DNA from 4 places in the Staphylococcus ursi genome. Region 1 is predicted to be linked to each of the others. Evidence: predicted binding sites of a transcription regulator. Region 1 holds the regulator's gene; each other region holds the start of a gene.
What was found. Region 1 encodes Rex, which represses fermentation and respiration genes when NADH is low (regulators of the CRP and FNR family bind a similar motif). Its sites were predicted from a motif close to TTGTGAAATATTTCACAA; they were not measured.
Positions count from the first base shown of each region.

Region 2: a site for Rex is predicted at 2,657-2,674, ahead of GZH82_RS02920 (nitrate reductase subunit alpha). Genes of this name have one in related genera too.
Region 3: a site for Rex is predicted at 2,012-2,029, ahead of pflB (formate C-acetyltransferase). Genes of this name have one in related genera too.
Region 4: a site for Rex is predicted at 2,351-2,368, ahead of GZH82_RS06130 (L-lactate dehydrogenase). Genes of this name have one in related genera too.

Region 1 covers NZ_CP048279.1:1,924,338-1,928,563, reverse strand. The annotation lists gene GZH82_RS08960 (ABC-F family ATP-binding cassette domain-containing protein) at 1-1,951, opposite strand, end outside; gene GZH82_RS08955 (redox-sensing transcriptional repressor Rex) at 2,105-2,752, shown strand; gene GZH82_RS08950 (sulfurtransferase TusA family protein) at 2,872-3,096, opposite strand; gene GZH82_RS08945 (YeeE/YedE family protein) at 3,121-4,203, opposite strand.
Region 2 covers NZ_CP048279.1:675,630-679,855, reverse strand. The annotation lists gene GZH82_RS02920 (nitrate reductase subunit alpha) at 1-2,615, opposite strand, end outside; gene GZH82_RS02915 (ADP-ribosyltransferase) at 3,278-3,403, opposite strand; gene argS (arginine--tRNA ligase) at 3,635-4,226, opposite strand, start outside.
Region 3 covers NZ_CP048279.1:627,309-631,534, forward strand. The annotation lists gene GZH82_RS02715 (Glu/Leu/Phe/Val family dehydrogenase) at 1-343, shown strand, start outside; gene GZH82_RS02720 (PTS sugar transporter subunit IIC) at 661-1,731, shown strand; gene pflB (formate C-acetyltransferase) at 2,050-4,226, shown strand, end outside.
Region 4 covers NZ_CP048279.1:1,314,947-1,319,172, forward strand. The annotation lists gene GZH82_RS06115 (proline dehydrogenase family protein) at 1-459, opposite strand, end outside; gene GZH82_RS06120 (hypothetical protein) at 956-1,288, shown strand; gene GZH82_RS06125 (alpha/beta fold hydrolase) at 1,430-2,254, shown strand; gene GZH82_RS06130 (L-lactate dehydrogenase) at 2,415-3,365, shown strand; gene GZH82_RS06135 (transcriptional regulator, SarA/Rot family) at 3,676-4,086, shown strand.

The DNA.
Region 1 (4,226 bases):
AATTCATCTCATCTTTAAATTCACTTAATGCTAGTTGTAATTCTTCCCAATTTGTCATGACTTGTTCTAAAGATTGTTCGATACTTGTTCGTTCGTCAGCTAAAGCTTGTGTTTTTTCATAATCATTCATCGTTGCGTCATCTGTCATTGCGACATCAATTTCTTCGATACGTGCTTCTAATTCCATAATTTTTTGCTCTTCCGCTTCGATTTGGCGCTCGATTTTACGTTTTTCACGACGCAACGCTTTTTGGTCTTGATACGTATTTTGTGAACTAGCCGATTCATCATTGGCATTATTGTCTTCACGTTGTTCTTCGTATGCAGCAAGTGCGTTTTGCTGCTCTAACTTTTCTAAGTAATATTGGTAGTCACCTAAATACAGATGACCGCCTGTTTTATTTAAATCAAAAATACGATTGGCAAGTTCATTAATAAAATAACGATCGTGTGATACGAAAATTAAAGTGCCTTCAAAGTTTTTTAACGCTTGTTCTAACATTTCCTTTGAATCGATGTCGAGATGGTTTGTTGGTTCGTCCAAAATGAGTACATTATTGCGTTCTAACATTAATAATGCCAGTTGGAGTCTCGCTTTTTCGCCACCAGAAAGGTCGTTAATCACTTTTAGCACTTCATCTTGTGTGAATAAAAAGCGGCCTAATACCGCGCGCACATCTTTTTCCAGCATATGACGGTATTGATCCCAGACGAAATCTAAAATGGTTTTATTAGAACGGAACTCTGCTTGTTTCTGGTCATAATAGCCAATTTTCAAGTTAGCCCCTTCAATGATTTGACCTGAGAGAGGGGGAACTCGTTTTGCTAAAGTTTTAATTAATGTCGATTTCCCAATACCATTCGGACCGATAATCCCAATGTGGTCGCCTTTATTAATTTCAAAATGAATCGGTACTGTAATTGGTGCGCTGTAACCAATCTCTAAGTCTTGTATATGCATGACGTCATTGCCCGTATTGCGATCGAAATCGAATTGAATGTTCGCACTTCTCGCATCGAGCATTGGCTTTTCAATACGTGCCATTTTTTCTAACATTTTACGACGACTTTTTGCCATGCCGCTTGTAGATGCACGGGTAATATTTTTCTCGACAAACGTTTCTAGCCGTTTGATTTCGCTTTGTTGGCGTTCATATTCCGCGAGTCGCTTTTGAAAGTATTGATCACGTAACTGGATAAACTTTGTATAATTTCCGACATAATGTTTCACTTCGCCAAGAGAGACGTCATAGATTTGCGTCACAATTTTATCGAGGAAGAAGCGGTCATGTGAAATAATGACGATAGCGCCTTTAAAATATTTCAAATAATCTTCTAACCATTCTGTTGTCGCCATGTCTAAATGGTTTGTCGGTTCATCGAGTAAAAGCAAGTCAGGTTCACTCAATAACATTTGTGCGAGAGAGAGACGCGTTTTTTGACCACCACTAAAATCGTTAATTGGACGGTCGTAATCGGCTTCACTAAAATCAAGGCCATTCAACACAGTTTTAATTTTACTGTCATAATGATAGCCACCGAGTTGTTCAAATTCATTGGATAATTGTTCATATTTTGCGATATGTGTTTGATATTCTGTTGTTTCATAAGCTTCGGCATGTGCAGCAAGCCAGTCTGTTTCTTCTTGCATGCGCTTGCCAATCGCTTTAACTTTTTCAAAAGGTTTTGCCATTTCTTCAAAAACAGTATTTTCAGCATTTAAAGTCATTTGTTGTGTCAAATAGCCGAGTTTAAGACCTTTGATTTTTGAGATATGGCCTGAGTCATATGATTCCACACCTGCGATAATTTTCATCAATGTGGATTTCCCCGCACCGTTTCGACCTACGATACCAATGCGCTCACCCGTTTTCACTTCAAAATTAACGCCTTCAAAAATTTCTTCGCCATCAAACGATTTCGTAATCTGACTTAACTGCATTAAAATCATAGGGCATACTCCTTTCATTCTTATTTATTGTACATCAAATCCTATATGTATCAAATACTAAATGTTTCCTTATCATATAAATTAAGTTATAATAAAACACACACACTGTGAAAGCTATCACATACATTAGAAATCATATCGGAGGACTTCAAAATGGGAAAATCAATGAACAAAATTCCTAGAGCGACTTTAAAACGTCTCCCTTTGTATTATAGATTTGTGAATACTTTAAAAGCGAAAGGCGAAGATCGTGTTAATTCGAAAGCCATTAGCGAAGGCTTAAATATAGATTCAGCCACAATACGTCGAGATTTTTCTTATTTTGGTGAATTAGGTAAAAAAGGTTACGGTTATAATATTGATAGTTTATTAGAATTTTTTAAGTCAGAATTGAGTGATTCAGATATTATCAAAATTGGTATTGTCGGTGTCGGTCACTTAGGTACGGCTTTAATTTCTTATAACTTTTCAATCCATGATGATATGACCATTACAGAAGCTTTTGACATTAGAGAAGACATTATCGGTACAACAGTAGGGGATATTACGATTAAGTCGATGGATGACATTAAAGAAACCATTGCTTCAGGCGAATTAGAAGTTGTCATTATTGCGACACCTGAATCAGCAGCACAAGCAGTGACAGATCAGTTAGTAGAAGCAGGCATCAAAGGTATCTTGAACTTTACACCAAAACGTGTTCACGCGCCACAATCAGTACAAGTGCATCAAATTGACTTAGGGATTGAACTCCAATCGCTACTCTTCTTTATGAAAAATTATGGTACGACAGAAGGGTAAATGTTGATGAACTGTGCTCATAATAAATAGCTCATTTTAGAGTGCGCTAAATATGACTAGATAACAAAAAAGCAACGTCCTTGTGATTAGGTGGGCGTTGCTTTTTTGTACGTTAATCATTAAGCTTTTTGAACGGTAATGGTCCAAGAAGCATCACCTAATTGCTCAAATTCAGTAATCGGATAATTCTGCTCTGCTGCCCATTGAGGTATAGCTTCTGTAGCTTGTGTGCAATCGAAATCAATTTTCAATTCATCCCCAATATTTAAACCTTCCATTTTCTTTTGTGCTTCTATTAATGGGAAAGGGCATACCATTCCGATAGTGCCTAATTCGTGTTTCATCATTTATCACCTTTCTTTAATGATTTAATGAGATGCATTTGCTGAAGTACTAGCAATATGCGTTTGACGTCGTGCGGCATTTAGTGGTTTTACAAATAAGAAATAACTGATAAACCATGTCCCTAGTATCATTGAAGCTAAACCTAACCATCCTTGCCATGAAAGCGCTGCTGTAGCAACTAAACCATTACCGATAGAGCAACCTCCAGCGACTGCTGCACCAAAACCCATAAAAGCGCCACCAATGGCACTGTTACGAATGGTTTTAATATCTGGTAAACGCCATTTAAACTCTTTTGCACCACGCGCAGCAATATAAGAACCTAAGAAAATACCCAATACAAGGAAGACGCCCCAATCAATTAGAGATAAATCGCCTGTAGTTAAAAATTGAATGATATGTGCAGAAGGTGTCGTAATACCTAAACCCCCTTCACGCCCAGTTGAATAACTCATCGGCCAAGCGATTAACGCAATCAGTCCTATTGCAATCGCTGCAACAAATGGATGGAATCGTTTTTCAAATAAAAAGTAACGTACACCTGTATAACGTGATTTTAATTTCGGAATCGTCACTTTAGGTTTTGGCTTACGTAAAGTTTTGATGACTAAAAATACTGTTATACTCACTAATGCGGTAATCCACAACCAACTCGGTATACCAGTTGAAGTAGAAATATCTGCATTAGCGACGGTTTGGCTGTTAATGACATTTTTCAATGGTAATAAAATGCCAAATTTTGAAATCGCAGCAAACAATCCATACATAACCAACGCGATCCAACTTCCTATAAGACCTTCACCAGCACGATACCACGTTCCTGTTGCACATCCACCAGCCAATACAATACCTACACCAAAAATAAATGATCCAATGATGGTGCCGACAATAGGGAAGGTACCATTATGTATAGTCAAAACACCTATGGACGTAAAAACAAATAACCCGACCGCTTGAATTGAAATAGCAACTAGTAAGGCATAGAACATTTTATTGTTTTTTTGCACATACATATCTCTAAAGCCTCCTGTTAGGCAAAATCGTGTACGTTGCATAACGAAACCGAGTAAAACCCCAACAGTTAAACCACTGATCATTGTCCACATAAGAATAACCCCTTTCCATATCC
Region 2 (4,226 bases), 1.2 Mb from region 1:
AATGCTGGCATTGTTTTTCCTGGTACAGCTTCGACTTCACCTTTTGTCCAGTCTTTCACTTCACCATATGCGAGTGAAATTTCTTGTTTTGAATCGTGCGCAAGTGGTGCAGTCACAACGTCTTTATAAGTCCCTGTTAAGTGCACGCGTGCCATATCTGAAAAAGTACGGCTCAACGTTTTGAAAATATCCCAGTCTGAACGTGATTCCCATAACGGGTCAATCGCTGGGTTGAACGGATGAACGAATGGATGCATATCCGTTGATGAAATGTCATGTTTTTCATACCATGTTGCTGCCGGTAATACGATATCCGAATAAAGTGGTGTCGCTGTCATACGGAAATCTAATGACACGAGTAAGTCGAGTTTTCCGACTGTATCTTCACCCCACTCAATTTCTGATGGCTTGTCTGTTTCATTCGGTTCCGCCATAAGTGCCGATTTCGTACCGAGTAAATGCTTCATAAAATACTCTTGACCTTTAGCAGAACTTGAAATCAAATTCGAACGCCATACGAAAAGTGACTTCGGATGGTTTTTACGTAAGTCTGGATTTTCAACCGCAAAACGTGTACGGCGTGATTTCACATCGTCAACCGCACGGTTCAAAATGGCTTCATTCGTAAACTCACCAGCATCACGTGCTTCTTCACCCCAAAGTAAACTGTTGCGATCAAATTGTGGATATGATGGTAACCAACCATTACGCGCCGCTAACACGTTATAATCTGCAGGGTGTTGTAATTGAATGTTTTCAGCTAATGGAGACGCTAATCGGTCGACACCAGACTCTTCATATTTCCATTGATCTGTCGCAAAATAGAACCAACTTGTCCCGTTTTGTAAACGTGGTGGACCTTGCCAATCTTTCGCAAAGGCAATCGTACTCCAACCTTCAATTGGTCGACATTTCTCTTGTCCGACATAGTGCGCCCAGCCCCCGCCATTCACACCTTGACATCCGCATAAAATGACTAAATTTAGGATAGAGCGATAAATCGTATCAGAGTTGAACCAGTGATTGATACCCGCACCCATAATAATCATTGAGCGACCACCTGTATCTATCGCATTTTGTGCAAATTCCATCGCGACTTGCGTCACAGTGCTCGCTTTCACACCTGTAATCTTTTCTTGCCACGCTGGTGTGTAGAACGACGTTGCATCATCAAAACCTTTTGCTTCTAATTCATGATTGAAACGTTTCACACCGTATTGGCTCGCCATCAAGTCATACACTGTCGTTACGTAGGCCGTTTCACCATCTGCCAATGTCACGTGACGCACTGGAATGACACGTTTGAAGACACCATTGCCATCATTATCAAAGTAAGGGAACTGCATCGTAACCAATTCATAGTCACCGTCAACCACAGTCATCGCTGGATCAATCTTCTCGCCCGCTTCATTTTCCAACTTCAAATTCCACTGTTTGCCTTCTTCCCAACGTTGACCCATTGTTCCGTTTGGCACTTGTAGCGAATCTGTTAAACGGTCGATGATCATCGGCTTCCATTCGCTGTTTTCAGATGTTTGTCCTAAATCACTTGAACGTAAGAAGCGACCTGCTTTAAAGCCATTGTCATCTTGATCGAGACGCAGGATAAATGGCATATCTGAATATTGTTTCGCATAATTGATGAACATTTCTGACGGCTCATCTTCATAAAACTTTTGTAAAATGACGTGTGTCATCGCTTGTGCAATCGCCGCATCTGTACCTGGATTTGGTGCCAACCAATTGTCCGCAAACTTCACATTTTCAGCGTAATCCGGCGCAACAGACACAACTTTTGCACCTTTATAACGTACTTCCGTCATAAAGTGTGCATCCGGTGTACGTGTGAGCGGTACGTTTGAGCCCCACATCATAATATAAGACGAATTGTACCAGTCACTTGATTCCGGCACGTCTGTTTGTTCACCCCAAATTTGTGGCGACGCTGGTGGTAAATCCGCATACCAATCATAGAAACTCAACATCTCCCCACCGAGCAACGAAATAAAACGCGCACCCGCAGCATAACTGATCATCGACATCGCTGGAATTGGCGTGAAACCAGCAATACGGTCTGGACCATCTTTTTTAATCGTATAAATGAGCTGTGCTGAGATGAGTTGAGACACATCTTTCCAATTTGTACGGACATGTCCCCCTTTACCACGTGCAGATTTATAAATTTTTGCTTTTTCTTCATCTTCTACAATAGACGCCCATGCTTTAATAGGATCCTGATGTTCCTCTAAAGCTGCCGTCCATAAATCCCAAAGTTTACCTCTGACATATGGGTATTTAATGCGTAACGGGCTATATTCATACCAAGAAAACGACGCCCCACGCGGACAGCCACGCGGTTCAAACTCCGGCATATCCGGCCCACAACTCGGATAGTCGATTTGTTGATTTTCCCAAGTAATGACACCGTTTTTCACAAATACTTTCCATGAGCATGACCCCGTACAGTTGACGCCATGTGTCGTACGAACCACTTTGTCATGACTCCATCTTTCACGATACATCTTTTCCCATTCACGGCTTTTATGTTCTAATACTGACCAATTGCCATTAAATTTTTCAGTCGGTTTAAAAAATTGCATTCCAAATTTAGCCATAGATATCCTCCTTTTTCGCATAGCACGCCCTATCACACTGATTGTACATTTATTCACATATGGAAGATATTAGGGAAATGCCTAATTCACTAGTAGGATTCCCTAGCTTTGTTGTGCGCGTGAAAACGGTTAAAGATGTTGAATACAGTTTGTGTAGACGGAAATGAAAAAATAGGGTAATAGTGAAGTAAATATTTATGAGCAAAGATTTTCTGTATTTCAAACATTTTGATAGTTATGGCTTTTAAAGTTTACAATTAGTATATAATATAATAATTTGATCAGAATTAAAATTTTTAATAAATAGTTAGGAACGATTATCCATCAGTTAGGCATATTTAATCTTTTAAATTGGAAGTTATGATAGCCTCTTAGCATAAAGAAAAAATAAATATTTTTTTCTTACAAATATGGGGAAGGTCAAGAATATTTAACTATTAGAGAAAATATCGAACTATCATACGCTATACATAACTTAGCTATTGATGATAAAGTCAAAACCTTCAGATTCCACTTCGCAATGGACACCCTTGTCTTTCGCTAACAGTTCCTACTACCAAGCCTGTAACGGACTTTCACCGTCTAGATGTTACCCATGCCAGGCGCACCACAATAAAAAATGTAGAAAAAACAATATTTTCATTCTGCCATTTTCCTACATTTTATAACCGCCATTTACATACTAAAACATTCAAAACTTTTGTTCCTTTAGGTGCATTTATTTTTAACAATATTGCTTTTCTTCCTCCAAAAGATTGATGAGGATCTCTTGCCAACGATGTGCTCATAAAATTATGGTGATACTTATACATCGAATTTTTTTGTTTATAAAAATTTTGATCATTTATGTAGTCATATCATTTTATGTAGGAATATTTTTATAGCACTTCTAAAAAAAGAGATTAAGCAACTTTATGTCACTTAATCTCTATGTTTTTGCTCATCAATCACATTTGTCAAAGAACCCGTAAAATTCTTGACCGATAATATTAATGTAATTATATTTTAAATTAATATATCTATATTTCTTTCACTAAATTTATACCTAGTAACTCCATGGAATCTTCAATGTTTTTGGAAACTATTTTTAATAAAGTTATTTTTGACTTTTCGTTTGTACTTTCTAATATTCTTTCAATATTATAATACCTATTAAAAAGACGACATAACTGTAAAGAATATCTACATATTGAAGATGGAGTATAGTTTATAGCAGATAATTCCAAAACTTCATTATAGGATTTTAAATGTTTTAAAATAGGCCACATACTTTCCTCAAACTGAAAATCCCCCTTAAAATCATCAGAGTATTTGGTTCTTCCTAAGATAGATTGAATCCTTGCATAAGTATACATTATGTACAATGCAGTGTCCCCTTCAAAAGCCAACATCTCATCAATTTTCAAATCGTAGCTACTAAGGCGATCATTTTTCAGATCGTGAAACTTGATAGAAGCAATAGCAATTTCTTTGGCAATTTCTTTTTTATTCCTTAAGTTCGACTTTTTCTTTTCTAAAGTCCTTAGAACGGCTTCCTCTACTTCTGCAATAATGTCTTCAAGTAGTAGTACCTTGCCCTGTCTTGTGGACATTTTTTTACCATCTTTTAAA
Region 3 (4,226 bases), 1.3 Mb from region 1:
GATTCCAGAGCTTAAAGTGAAAATGGTTTGCGGTAGTGCCAACAATCAATTGCTAGAAGAAGACAAGCATGGTCAAATGTTAGAAGAACGCGGCATTATTTATGCGCCTGACTTTGTTGCTAACAGTGGCGGTGTCATCAATGTAGCAGACGAGTTGTACGGTCAATATCATCGTGAACGTGCTGAAAAGAAAGTGAAAAACATTTACGAGCAAATGGACAAAATTTTCACGATCGCAAAAGAAGAAGGTATTTTACCATTACAAGCAGCAGAACATCTTGCAGAATCACGAATTGATACGATGATGCGTGTACATAGTAAATATTCAGCAACTCAAAAATAATCATAAAATCATAGGAAGAGGCAGGGGGAACTTTATTGTGTCCTTGCCTCTTCTTTTTGCGTAAACATGAATTATGTATAGGATAAACGACAAATCAAATTGATATAAAGTGGAATGAATTAAGTCGCATTAAATTGCGAATATTTGAAAAAATAGTATTGCTAAATCATCTTCGTTCGGTTACGCTATCACTATTGTGGTACGAAGCGCATTTGAAGGGGACAGAAAAAGTGGAAAAGTAGAATGAACGACGTACCTCTAAAACCATTTGAAGTTCATTGATTCAAATGTAATTCAACAGTGAGGTGGAAAAGGAAATGGAAGCAGCAGAGCAGAGAATGACATTTAAAACATTTATGTTCAAAGTATTAAATGGTTTAGCCATCGCAATTATTGCTGGGCTTATTCCGAATGCAGTGTTAGGTGGATTGTTTAAATATTTAAGTCAATACGCCGATATTTTTGCAACGATGAATCAAGTTGTCTTAGGGGTACAATTTGCGCTACCGATTATGGTCGGTGTCCTCATCGCGTTACAATTCAATTTAAATCCAATGGCAACAGCTTTGGTTGGTGCAGCAGCATTTGTGGGTTCAGGGGCCGCTAAAGTGACGCCAGCAGGTTGGCAATTGGTCGGTATTGGTGATTTAATCAATACGATGATTACGGCATCTATTGCAGTGCTGATTGTATTATGGCTAGGCCATCGCTTAGGAAGTTTGAACGTGATTTTATTACCGATTATCGTAGGCGGTGGCGCTGGGCTGATTGGTTTGTGGACATTACCTTATGTCAGCAAAATTACGTTAGCTATCGGTAGTTTAGTGAATACATTTATGACATTGCAGCCCGTGTTGATGGGGATTTTGATTGCAGTCTTATTTTCATTCATTATTGTTTCTCCGATTTCAACAATCGGCGTCGGTTTAGCGATTGGTATTTCAGGTTTAGCAGCAGGATCAGCAGCTATTGGTGTTGCCGTTGCAGCTATCGTTCTTTTCATCGGTACATTACGTGTGAATAAAATTGGTGTACCTATTGCGATTTTATTAGGTGGAATGAAAATGATGATTCCTAACATGATTCGCCATCCTATTTTACTATTACCAATCGGCATTACAGCAGCCGTGACAGGTGCGGCAGGTGCATTGTTCGATATTTCAGGTGTGAAAGAAACAGCGGGGTTTGGCATTGTTGGTTTAGTCGGTCCAATTAAAGCTTTAGAATTAATGGACGGCAATGGTATGACCAACTTACTGATTGTCCTTGCAGTATTTTTCGTCATTCCTTTAGTTGTCGGCTTTATTGTCGATTACATTTTATGGAAAGTTTTAAAATTGTATGATTCTGAAATTTATCGTTTTACTGCAACAGAAGATAATAAATAAAAGCATTGAAAGTGTCATTTTGTTGAAAGATACAAAGTGGCGCTTTTTAATTTTGCGTCTTTAAATATGGATTCAATCGCAGAAAGCACAGTTATTCACGCCTTTATATTGACCAATCAAGTTATCTAAAAATGTATAAAAATAGTTACGCAATAAAAAAGTTCTTTTTAAAATTTTTATAGATTGTGACAAATTATTATACAAAATAAAGCGAAATCTTGACATTTTATAAAACGCTTCCAATTTTAAGTGATTATATTCACAATTGTTGTTATACTTATTGTGAAATGATGAACAAACCTAATTGGAGGTAAGCGCATGATTAAAGACACTCAAGTAAAACATAATGCATGGGAAGGTTTTAAAACTGGACGTTGGATACGCAATGTAGACGTCCGTGAATTTATACAATTGAACTTTACAGGTTATCAAGGAGACGACAGTTTCTTAGCCGGTTCAACTGAAGCAACAAAGAAATTGTGGGATCAAGTAATGGCATTATCAAAAGAAGAGCGTGAACGTGGTGGTATTTGGGATATGGATACAAAAGTGCCATCAACAATCTTATCCCATGATGCAGGTTACTTGGATGAATCATTAGAACAAATTGTCGGTGTGCAAACAGACAAACCATTCAAACGTTCGATGCAACCATTTGGCGGTATCCGTATGGCAAAAGCAGCATGTGAAGCGTACGGTTATGAATTAGATAAAGAAACAGAACACATTTTTACAGAGTATCGTAAAACACATAACCAAGGTGTATTCGATGCGTATTCAAAAGAAATGTTAGCTTGTCGTAAAGCAGGGATTATTACAGGTTTACCAGATGCTTATGGACGTGGCCGTATTATTGGGGACTATCGGCGTGTCGCATTATACGGTATTGATTTCTTAATGGCAGAAAAGCAAAAAGACTTCAATGACTTATCATCAACAATGACTGAAGACGTGATTCGTTTACGCGAAGAAGTGTCAGAGCAATATCGTTCATTAAACGAATTAAAACAACTCGGTGAACGTTACGGATTTGATTTAAGTCGCCCAGCTGAAAACTTTAAAGAAGCGGTGCAATGGCTCTACCTTGCTTACCTTGCAGCGATTAAAGAACAAAACGGTGCAGCAATGAGTTTAGGACGTACTTCAACTTTCCTTGATATTTATGCTGAACGTGACTTAGAAGCAGGTACGATGACTGAAACTGAAGTACAAGAAATCATTGACCACTTCATCATGAAATTACGTTTAGTGAAATTTGCGCGTACACCTGATTACAATGCATTATTCTCAGGTGATCCGACTTGGGTAACGGAATCTATCGGTGGTGTCGGTATTGACGGCCGCCCAATGGTAACGAAAAACTCATTCCGTTTCTTACATTCACTCGACAACTTAGGACCAGCACCAGAACCAAACTTGACAGTATTATGGTCAACTCGTTTACCTGAAAACTTCAAACGCTACTGTACGAAAATGAGTATTAAAACAAGCTCAATTCAGTACGAAAATGATGATTTAATGCGTGAAAGCTACGGTGACGATTACGGTATTGCATGTTGTGTATCTGCTATGCGTATCGGTAAACAAATGCAATTCTTCGGTGCACGTGCCAATTTAGCGAAGACATTATTGTATGCGATTAATGGTGGTAAAGATGAAAAATCAGGTGCTCAAGTTGCACCAAACTTCGCACCAATTCAATCTGAAATTTTAGATTATGATGAAGTGTACCGCCAATTTGATGAAATGATGGAATGGTTAGCAGGCGTTTACGTCAACTCATTAAATATCATTCACTATATGCATGATAAATACAGCTACGAACGTATCGAAATGGCACTGCATGATACAGATGTGCACCGTACGATGGCGACAGGTATTGCAGGCTTATCAGTTGCAGCGGACTCACTTTCTGCCATTAAATACGGTCAAGTTCGCACAATTCGCGATGAAAATGGTCTCGTAGTTGACTTTGAAACAACAGGCGACTATCCAAAATATGGTAACAACGATCCACGTGTAGATGATATCGCAGTGCAATTAGTTGAAAGCTTTATGAGAAAACTACGCAAACATCAAACATACCGTGACTCTGAACATACGATGAGTGTATTGACAATCACGTCAAATGTTGTTTACGGTAAGAAAACAGGTAACACACCAGATGGACGTAAAGCAGGCGAACCATTTGCGCCAGGTGCGAACCCTATGCACGGCAGAGATGATCATGGTGCACTAGCTTCATTATCATCAGTGTCAAAATTACCTTATGATTGCTGTAAAGACGGTATTTCTAACACATTCAGTATCGTACCTAAATCATTAGGTAAAGAAGAAGCAACACAAGAACAAAACTTAGTGAGCATTTTAGATGGCTACGCATTACAACATGGTCATCACTTGAACATCAATGTCTTTAACAGAGAAACATTACTTGATGCAATGGAACACCCAGAAGAATATCCACAATTAACAGTGCGTGTTTCTGGATATGC
Region 4 (4,226 bases), 610 kb from region 1:
GAACTCAGGCTTTAAACGATCTAATGTTTGTGTAATATCAAATAAACTATCATATTTTTCTGTGTCAATGTTGATATGCATGTGATCGTATTCTTGCGCTTTAGAAACGATTTGATGTATGTTGCGATATGAAAGGGCACGGTCAAATTCACTACCGAGCTGACTCAGTTTGACCGACATGTGTGCGTCTAATTGATGTTCATGAATCGCTTCCATCACTTTTAATATATTATTTTTCGCTTCAATAGCATCTCGTTCGTTATTCACAAATTCACCGAGATTATCTACTGTAACTGAAATATTTTTCTCGTTCAGTCGTTTAATCGTTTTAATCACATCATCAATTGTATTCCCCGCGACCACTCTGTTTGCCCCTAGTGAAGGCCCAATGGTTTTCGCTACTGAATTTAAAAATGCATTATTAGACAATGCGATAAAAAAGTGTTTGACTAAGGCCATGCTAAATTCCTCCCATTATGTTTCTGTTGTAATATCAGTGTATCATGAACAGATAAGGGAAGAAAACGTTTTCATATCAAAAGGTGCGAATTTTATAAAGTCGAGTGGTTACGCTATCATTCAGTCATCATTCAATGTGAAAAAAGTTATAAAAAGAGTATTCATAATGCATGATTCACTGGTGTACTTCTATCGTAATAGGCTCTTGAGCGATCGCTGCGATAAGTGGTGTACATAAGAAAAGAATGATGCATAACAAACATTTATAAACGAGCTTCATCATGAACTCCTTTAATCTGACTTTGTTTATTTACAATATAGCACGACGATGTCAAGTTTTGATGAAATCACTGTGAAGTTCTTCTAAAGATAATAAAATACAGTTATGAATATTAATATAGTGTAAATGGCGTGACTGAATCTTTACGATATCTTTAAATGACGGGCAAGTAAATCATGGTAAAATAAAGTGAAATCTTTTTAAGGGAGATAGACAATGTTTAGAGATATGACATTCTACATTTTTGGGACGCAGTTAGACACATTTGTGCAGTATTTTATATTTGAACTGATTGTATTGGTCGTTATCGGATTAATTATAGGTATTTTAACAAAGAAAATTTGGCCAGTTATTGTCGTAATTGTGGGTTTGAATGTAATAGATGTAGGAGTTTTAGCGCAATTTAATGTAAGCCAAGGCGAGGGAACATTCTTTGGACAATTGATGTTACTCTTAGTGGCAAAATTTTTCCCTACATTTTATGAGATTTTATTAACTATATTATTATTACGTGTGAGTTGGATGCGTAAAACATTTAAACTTGTATAAAATGAACGCAACACGTGAAATGGTTGTGGCGATATGTCATGACGGATTCACGTGTTTTTTATGTTTTTAGTCGCGATGAATGGGGGAGTCACGCTATAATAGATGTTATAATACATAGAATTAAAGGAAGGATAATGGAGTATGTGGAAATGGGAAACTGAAGGTGAGGCTAAAGGGGTCATCGTCATTGTACACAATATGCTAGAACATACAGGACGTTATGCCTATGTCATTACTCATTTGAAACGCAATGGCTACCATGTCATTATGGGCGATTTGCCAGGACAAGGCCAAACTTCGCGTATGAATAAAGGGCAAATCCAAAACTTTGAAGTCTACCAAGAGCGCGTGTTGGAATGGGTTGAAATCGCTGAAGAATATCATTTGCCTATTTTTATGATTGGCGTCGGATTAGGTGGTTTGATTTGTTTAAACTTATTAGAAAAAGTGCAATTGGATATAGAAGGTTTAATTTTACTTTCGCCACTCCTAGCATTTCAAAAACATTATAAAACGCGTAAAAATATTTTAGTGTCCAACATTGGTGACGTTTCAAAAGGGACAAAGTTTGATATAGGTATTGAAGCTGAGGCACTGACACGAAATTCAGAAGTACAAGAAGAAACTCGAAATGACCCGATGATGTTAAAAAAAGTGAGCTATCATTGGTATAAAGAAGTTGTACGTACAATGAAAGATACAGCTGATCATCTTCATAAATTAACGGCCAAACCGATGTGCATTATGTACGGGACAGCTGATCAAATTTCGGATACTGAAGTGACACATCAATTATTGCAATCATTGAATTTAGATGAAGTTTATTTTAAAGCGTGGCCTGAGCTTGCACATGAAATTCATAATGAACCTGAACGTGAAGCCGTAATGCGTTATATTTTGAGCTTTTTAAACAATCGGGTGTATGCGGCAGGCTATTTAGTTGAAGATGAAAATAGCCTTAAATAAGTAAAAAATATACAAAAAGTATAGGATGAACGATTAATTTTCGTTTGTCCTAAAAATTCATCGTTGAAAGAAAATGGAAAACGTGTTAAATTATATATGTGAAAATAATCACAAGTAATAAATAGTGAACAAATTTGGCATAGTTAGGAGAGTGTTTTTCATGAAGACAAAAGGTAATAAAGTGGTATTAGTAGGTAATGGTGCAGTGGGTGCAAGCTATGCCTTTACAATGATGAGTCAAGGTGTAGCTGATGAACTTGTTATTATCGATATCAATAAAGATAAAGTACTTGGAGATGTATTAGATTTAAACCACGGTGCACCGTATGCAGATTCCCCAGTTAAAGTCGTAGCAGGTGAATATTCTGACTGTGGTGATGCAGATTTAGTCGTGATTTGTGCGGGTGCGCCTCAAAAAGTTGGTGAAACACGTTTAGACTTAGTAGAAAAAAATGCAAAAATTTATAAAGATATCGTGACATCAATTATGGATAGTGGCTTCGATGGTATTTTCTTAATCGCAGCGAACCCAGTAGATATTTTAACTTACGTCACTTTAAAATATTCGGGCTTACCAAAACACAAAGTTATCGGTTCAGGTACAATTTTAGATACAGCACGTTTCAGACATTTAATTAGTGAAGCGTTCGATGTAGCTCCAGCAAGTATTCATGGTTATATCATTGGGGAACACGGTGACTCAGAAGTACCAGTATGGTCAGGTGCAACAATTGCAGGTGTTTCAATTTATGATCAATTGAAAAATGATCCTGAAAAAGCACATTTAATTGAAGATATTTATGTGAATACACGTGATGCAGCATATGACATCATTAAAGCAAAAGGTGCGACATACTACGGCGTGGCAATGGGATTAATGCATATCTCAAAAGCTATCTTAAAAAATCAAAACATCGTATTAACAGTGTCAAGTTACTTAGAAGGTGAATACGGTCATGAAGGTGTATACACTGGTGTGCCAACAGTGATTAACGGTGAGGGTGCTTCACGCGTCATTGAAACACCATTAAATGACGAAGAAAAAGAAAAATTCGCTAAATCTGTTAAAATCTTAAAAGATATGCAAGATTCTATTTCTCACCTTTTCTAATAAAAATAATAAATAAAGCAACTTTTAAATGGTCCTATCTCTTCTTGTAGAGAGTAGGGCCATTTTATTTGCTGAGAATAAATCCCCACAACTTTAGTATATGAATAATTGCTTTTATTTCGAACTCAGTAATGCACTACAAAATAGGGCTATAACTTAAATAAGCGATTGCAAAAGTAAATAATTTGAAGAAAATGTTCTACAACTTCAAATTTTAAAATAACAAAGTATTACTAATATATTAAATATGATTAGTTTTCTATTTTGTGGGTACAAATAAACGATAGGTAGCAAAGAATGGGGGGGTATTATGATTGAAAAAAATAATTATAAAGTGAGCGATATCATGCTCCTTGACCAACTGCAAAAAGAAGTTGAAGACATTTTTGAAGAAATTGAGGGAAAATATCGTTTATCAAAAGAAGAGTTTTTGATTTTACTGACACTTTGGGATCAAGGTTCGATGACATTAAAAGAAATGGATAACTACGTGAAAGTTAAGACTTACAAACGTACAAGAACTTACAACAATTTGGTAGAAATGAAATGGATTATTAAAGAGCGCCCGACAAACGATGAAAGAACCGTTATTATTCATTTTAATGAGGATAAAGAAGCGGACAAACAAGACTTAATTAATTTTACATGTATGGAAATCGAAAAAAGAGATGCACATTTGAGAACATTATTAAATGATATTGTAAACGGCTGTGATATTTAAGGACTAATGCTACTCTCATTTGACATCTAGATTTAATCCACCCATTCTGATCAAAGCTAATAAGAATTGAAGAGGTACAAAAGCCCGCAATTCCAGGCATCACCAAAGACAACATTGAATTAAAAAGAGAGTGCAAATGA